Regions from separate parts of the Mycolicibacterium sp. HK-90 genome, predicted to be linked through region 1. Evidence: predicted binding sites of a transcription regulator. Region 1 holds the regulator's gene; the other holds the start of a gene.
What was found. The regulator LexA, encoded in region 1, represses DNA repair genes until DNA is damaged. The targets are predictions, from matches to a motif close to CGAACANNTGTTCG.

Region 1 (3,411 bases):
GGGCGCGATGAAGGCGGCCTGGGACAAGCTGGGCGGGGCAAAGGGCACCCTCGGTGCCCCGATGGCCGACCAGACCGAGGACGGCACCGTCATCACCCAGCGGTTCAGCGGAGGCGCCATCTCCTGGGACCGCGCCGACAACAAGTTCACCACCGAGCCGTCGAAACTCGCCTCCGAGTTGAGCGGCTTGCAGGTCCCCGGAATCGAGCAGCCCCAGGCCGGTGGCCAGCAACCGGCCGGCGCCGACGCCGACAAGCCCTTCACCTGGCGCTGGAGCTGGTGGTGGCTGATCGCCCTGGTCCCGGTGCTGTTGCTGGCGGCCCTGATCGTCGGCGCAGCCCTGTGGCACCGTCGCCGGGCCGGTGACGGCGACGACTTCGATCACGACCCGTTCGACGACGACTACGACGGCGGTCCCGACGGATCAGGCTATGACGACGGCCGATACGACGACGCCCGCTACGGCTCGCGGGGTTACGACCAGGACGAGTACGGGCGTGACCGCGGCGCCGACGAATCCGGTGGCTACCAATCCGGGGATGCGTACGGCGAGCCCGCGACGGCGCGATTCGCCGGATCGGCCGAGGAATCGGCGGCAGCATCCCCGTACGACGGTCCGACCGATACGGCCATCCCGGTCAGTCAGTGGGCCGCCCCGCAGGGCGGGGCGCGGGCCTACGGGTCACCGGGCGACGACGAAGAGCCACCGGAGGATTCCGCGCGGTTGGCCGGCCCCGAGCAGGGCTTCGACGATTACCGCGACGATTACCGCGACGGCGACTTCGAAGACGATGACTTCGAAGAGGACGACTTCGAAGACGATTTCGAGGACGACGACTTCGCCGATGACGAAGACCTCGACGCGCCCATCGACGCCGACTTCGAGGAGGTCGCCGAGGGCGAGCAGGTCGACGGGGACCTCGAGGCGGAGTTGGCCGACGAGGACCTGGCCGATACCAGTGCACTCGCCAGCCCGGGAGCCGGCGCCGGCGAGGCAAGTGCCTTTGCGACTCTGGGCGGATTGGCGGCGAGCGATCAGGACAACGTCGACACGGCGCCGACCCGGGTGATCACCGAGGCCGAGGCGTACGGCGGCGAGGCCCACAGTGGGCGTCACGCCGCGATCGAACTCGACGAGGTGCCCGCGGTCACGGCGATCCATCTGCCTCTGGACGACCCGAACCGGGCGCCGGAGGGCTACCCGATCAAGGCCGACACCCAGACCGGCCGGTACTGGTCACCCGACAGCAGCGAGTACGACGACGCGGTGGCCGAGATTTGGTTCGCCAGCGAGGAATTCGCTCGCACGAACGGATTCGTGCGAGCCGACTGAGTCATCGGACGGGCGACATCACCACCCGTCCGATCCTCGGGTCAGATCTTGCGGATGACGGTGACGACCTTGCCGAGCACCGCTGCGTCGTTGCCCGGGATCGGGTCGTAGGCCGGGTTGTGCGGCATCAGCCAGACCTGGCCACGGGTGCGCTTGAAGGTCTTGACGGTGGCCTCACCGTCGATCATGGCCGCCACGATGTCCCCGTTGTCGGCCACACTCTGCTGGCGCACCACCACCCAGTCGCCATCGCAGATCGCGGCGTCGACCATCGAATCGCCCACCACCTTGAGCAGGAACAGCGAGCCCTCGCCGACCAGCTCGCGGGGGAGCGGGAAGACATCCTCGACGGCCTGCTCGGCCAGGATGGGGCCACCCGCGGCGATACGGCCGAGCACCGGCACGAATGTCGGCTCCGGTAGCGCGTCGGACCCGGCGACATCGGTGGACACCAACGGAGTGGCCGCCGGATCGTCGGCGGCCCGCACGTCGACCGCGCGCGGCCGGTTGGGATCGCGTCGCAGATAGCCCTTGCGTTCCAGGGTGCGCAGCTGGTGGGCGACCGAGGACGTCGACGTCAAACCGACCGCATCGCCGATCTCGCGGATGCTGGGCGGGTAGCCGCGGCTGTTCACGGACGCACGGATCACGTCGAGAATGGTCCGCTGCCGGTCGGTGAGTCCGCTGTCGGCACGGCGTGGACTCGCGCCGTCCGTTCCGGCCGGGTTGTCGGTGCTGCCGTCGTCCCTGCTGCGGTCGTCGCTCATGAGGCCGAATGTAGTCGCTGGTCGAACATTAATCAAACATGTGTTCGACGCGTGTTGCGCGCGGGTTCGCAGGTCGGGCGGATTCGACCGCGTGGAGTCGGCCATGGGGCGACTCCTTGGGCCGGGATGTGGATTCGGCGGCCCGAACTTGTCGGTGCCCTGCTCTATCGTTCGCAACAGTTCGATCACATGTTCTATTCATCGAACATGTGAGCGACTATATTCGAACACAAGAGCGAAACCGTCCCACCGAAAGGCAGTCAGATGGCGATCATCGATATCCCCGCAGATAGCCGTTCCCGTGCTGTCCGGGTCCAGTCGCAGACCCAACCGCCCCGCGCCCGCGCCCAGTTCGGTTCCGGCGCGCCCCGGCCGGTGCGCCGGGTCCGGCGGCCGGAGCCCGCGCGGCCCGCCGGTGGCGCGGTCCACTACCGCGGAACGGGTGTGCTGATGTCGCGGGCATCGCATCGCAGCCGGCCCATCACGCCGTTGACCACGGTGTTGTTGGCGCTGGTCGCGGCCGGCATCACGGTGTGGCTCGGGTTGGTGGCCCAGCTGGGCGGCGTGATGGGGAACGAGGCCGCCACACCCACCGAGCTCGCGGTGGTACAGGTGAAGTCGGGCGAGACGCTGCAGCAGGTGGCCCGACGCGTGGCCCCCGATGCCCCGGTTTCCCAGGTGGTCGAGCAGATCCGCGACCTCAACCAGCTCGAATCCTCCGCGGTCGACGCAGGCCAGACGCTGCTCGCCCCGGTTGGCTGAGCCGCGCGATGTCCGTTGAATCGTCCTGGCGGGCAGTCACACTGGCCGGCGGTGACCTGACCACCTACGCACCACTGGACCCGGCGGTGAGTCTCCCGCGGGCATCGCGGGTACGCTCAAGGGCGCTCGAACTAGTTGTCCGGCGGCATGACGAAGGAGCGGTGATGCACTGTCCTTTCTGCCGTCATCCTGATTCGCGCGTGGTCGATTCCCGGGAGACCGACGAGGGGCAGGCCATCCGGCGCCGGCGGTCATGTCCGGAATGCGGCCGTCGATTCACCACCGTGGAAACCGCGGTGCTGGCCGTGGTGAAGCGCAGCGGGGTCACCGAGCCGTTCAGCCGCGAGAAGGTCATCCGTGGTGTGCGCCGGTCCTGCCAGGGCCGGCAGGTCGACGACGACGCCCTGAACGTGTTGGCGCAGAAGGTCGAGGACGCCGTCCGCGGGCTCGGCACACCGGAGATCCCCAGCCACGAGGTCGGTTTGGCGATCCTCGGGCCGCTCCGCGAACTGGATGAGGTCGCGTACCTGCGATTCGCCTCGGTGTACC
Region 2 (3,411 bases), 770 kb from region 1:
CGGCTGCGGCGGCGATCTCGTCGGCCACGGCCACCTCGGTGACCAGCAGCTCGTTGCCGTGCCGGTCACGCGCGCCCGCGTAGCCGTGCAGCACGGTGAGTCCGGATGCCCCGATCGCGAAGTCGGCCTGGCCGTTACGCCAGGCCCGGCCCATGGTGTCGGTGATCACCACGGCGACGGTGACGCCCAGCTGCGCACGCAGGCCGTCGCGCAGGGCCGCCGCGCTTCCATCGGGATCGATTGGCAACAGGGCCAATTCGTTGGAGTCGACGTTGGAACCGTCGACGCCGGCCGCGGCCTGGACCAGACCGATGGCGTTCTCGGTGATCAGGGTCCGGCCCTTGCGGGCCAGCACGCGGACGGCCTCATCGTCGATCAACTTGCGCCGCAAGGCGTCCCGCTCCTCCGGATCGGACGGCGCGGTGACGATGCGGCCTTCGCACTTGGAGACGATCTTGCTGGTGACCACGAGTACGTCCCCGTCGCGCAGCCACGGTGCTGCCTCCGCCAGCGCGGCGGCCAGGTTGTCCCCGGGCCGGAACTCGGGAAGCCCTGGTACCGGCAGAATCTCGACCCGGTCGGCCGAGCCGTGCTCAGTGTTCACTGCGGTGGTCACAGTGCAACGTCCGCGAGGTCCAGTCCGGCGCGCACCATCTCGGCGGTGGTCGACGGGTCGGTCATCAACAGCGGCACGGCGCGCACCCGCACGCCCTCGATGTCGGCCTGATCGCCCTCGTGCACCAGCCAGCCGTCGAGCAGTCCGGTACCCGACCGGGCGCCGAAGTGCTGTCCGACGGCCTGCGAGGTGGACTCCACGCCGATGATGCGCAGACACTCATCGGCCATGCCGCGCAACGGTTTTCCATCGATGATGGGGGAGTAGCCGACCACCGGTGCCTTGGTCGAGCGCAGCGCGCCGCGAATGCCGGGGATCTGCAGGATGGGCCCGATGCTCACGACGGGGTTCGACGGTGCCAGCAACACGACATCCGCGTCGGCGATGGCCTCGGTGACACCCGGGGCCGGGGTTGCCTGTTCTGCGCCGACGAACGCAAAACTGTGCGACGGCACCTGCGCCCGATAGCGCACCCACCACTCCTGGAAGTGGATCGCGTGGCGTGAGCCGTCCTCCGGGTCGGTGATCACCACGTGCGTCTCGCTTCGGTCGTCGGTGACCGGCAGCAGCCGGGCCCCCGGGGACCAGCGCTTGCACAGCGCCTCGGTGACCTGCGACAACGGGTATCCGGCTCGGAGCATCTGGGTGCGCACCAGGTGGGTGGCCAGGTCGCGGTCGCCCAGGCCGAACCAGTCGGGTTGCACGCCGTAGGCGGCCAGTTCTTCCTTGGCGTGCCAGGTTTCGTTGCGATGGCCCCAGCCGCGTTCCGGGTCGATGCCGCCGCCCAGGGTGTACATGCAGGTGTCGAGGTCGGGGCAGATCCGGACGCCGTGCATCCAGGCGTCGTCGCCCACGTTCACGATCGCGGTGAGTTCATGCTTGCTGTCGGTGCCACCGAATGCCCCGAGTCCCAACAGGTGCTGTACCCCCAGCAAAAAGCGGGCGCCTCCGACGCCGCCGACCAGAACGGTGATCTTCACAACGTCCGACCCTAGGCGTTGAGGCCGCGCGGATGGAAACGACGTCGTCACGGGCAGGACACGCCGATGTCGCGACGCGCCGATTTGACATTACGAGATGGTATGAATTCGCGCCCTGGCGCTTGACCCCGGCAGCTAACACGTGTGTAATCACAGATGTGTCATTTCCCGGTTGGTGACCGATTCCGGTGTCGCGGACCGAGATTCGATCAAATGTTCGAATGGGGTGACCGCAGAGAACAATGGTGGGGCTCCACTTAGGATCTACGAGACCGAGTGAGGAGGCGGGGGATAATGTCTTATGAGAGCGGCGATTTCGATCGTGTGGTCCGGTTTGACAGCCGGCTACTCGGCTCGGTAGACAACGCACCGCACATCGACGCCGGGCCGACACCGGAGGGGGCGGCCGGACGCCCTCAGCTGAGTTTGGTACCCGATCACATTGATGGTGATCCGGCAACGGAGGACGACCAATGGCAGGAACGTGCGCTGTGCGCACAGACCGACCCGGAGGCGTTCTTCCCGGAGAAGGGCGGGTCTACCCGCGAGGCCAAGCGCATCTGCCAGGGCTGCGAAGTCAAGGATGCCTGCTTGGAGTACGCGCTCGCGCACGATGAGCGCTTCGGTATTTGGGGAGGTTTGTCAGAACGGGAGCGTCGCCGCCTCAAACGCGGCATCATCTGACGCTCACGGTTGAGCGCCCTTGCGGGCGCCCGACGTCAGTCCTCGTCGATCGTTGGGTCGATGACTGACGGTTCGACTCCCAGATAGGTGGCCACCTGGGCCACCAGGATTTCATGCAGCAAGTCGGCAAGCTCATCGGATCCTTTGACCCGGCGCTCGATGGGCTTGCGGAACAAGACAATTCGAGCCCGGGTCGAGTTTCCCCTGACGTCGACCCCGGCGGGTATCAGCCTCGCCAACGCGATCGGGCCGTCGGCGATGACCTCGGGCGGCCATTGCACACTGTCCGGATCTTTCGGGGACATCCGCGGAATCTCGTCGACGGCGACGTCGAGTTCCCGCAGTCGCGAACCCCACCGCCGTTCGATCGGCTCATACGATTCCAGCACCGCCATGTCGAACCGTTCGGCGCGACTGCGCCAGCCGGGAACCGTTCGCGGAAGCAGCGGCCCGCGAATATCGCGGCCGCGGCGCGATCGCCATGGGTTGCGCTGGGCCACGGCGTTGATCGTAACGGTTCGGGATCGGGGGCCCCTCCGCTGCGCGTGTCCGGCACCGCGCAGCGACGGTCCGAAGTAATCTCTGGTGCGTGAATGTTCCCCGTCGCTGCTGCCGGCCCGGGTGCCCGCACTATGCCGTGGCGACGTTGACTTTTGTCTACTCCGACTCCACGGCTGTGGTCGGACCTCTTGCCACGGTGTCCGAGCCCCACTCCTGGGATCTGTGCGTCGGCCACGCCGGACGCATCACGGCTCCGCGAGGCTGGGAGCTGGTCCGCCATGCCGGCCCGTTGCCCGCCCACCCCGATGAAGACGATCTGGTGGCGCTGGCCGATGCCGTCCGGGAAGGCCAGCCGGGCGCGGCCCGCGGTGGCGTCGTGGCCGGATTCTCCGACCCGTCCACCGGTGTGGGCACCGGCGCGGTGCTGGCGCCGGCGGCGCGTCCCGCGGAGACCAACGGACGGCGTCGCGGCCACCTGCGGGTGTTGCCGGATCCCACCGATTAGCCGTCGACCGGGCCACGAGTAGTGAACGTGTCGATGCCGCCCGACGGCTAGGCTGGCGCCAACGATCCCGTTTCACAAGGAGCTATATGTCTAGGCCAGCGACGGCTGTTCACGATGTCATCAAG

Region 2: cofD (2-phospho-L-lactate transferase) is a predicted target of LexA. The motif match lies at 1,803-1,816, and genes of this name have one in related genera.

Annotation. Positions count from the first base shown of each region.
Region 1 is NZ_CP129613.1:2,623,392-2,626,802, forward strand. It holds gene QU592_RS12710 (LGFP repeat-containing protein) at 1-1,333, shown strand, start outside; gene lexA (transcriptional repressor LexA) at 1,375-2,100, opposite strand; gene QU592_RS12720 (LysM peptidoglycan-binding domain-containing protein) at 2,365-2,862, shown strand; gene nrdR (transcriptional regulator NrdR) at 3,027-3,411, shown strand, end outside.
Region 2 is NZ_CP129613.1:1,853,834-1,857,244, forward strand. It holds gene QU592_RS08975 (coenzyme F420-0:L-glutamate ligase) at 1-616, opposite strand, end outside; gene cofD (2-phospho-L-lactate transferase) at 613-1,596, opposite strand; gene QU592_RS08985 (WhiB family transcriptional regulator) at 1,891-2,280, shown strand; gene QU592_RS08990 (metallopeptidase family protein) at 2,316-2,738, opposite strand; gene QU592_RS08995 (DUF3499 domain-containing protein) at 2,870-3,286, shown strand; gene QU592_RS09000 (phosphomannomutase/phosphoglucomutase) at 3,373-3,411, shown strand, end outside.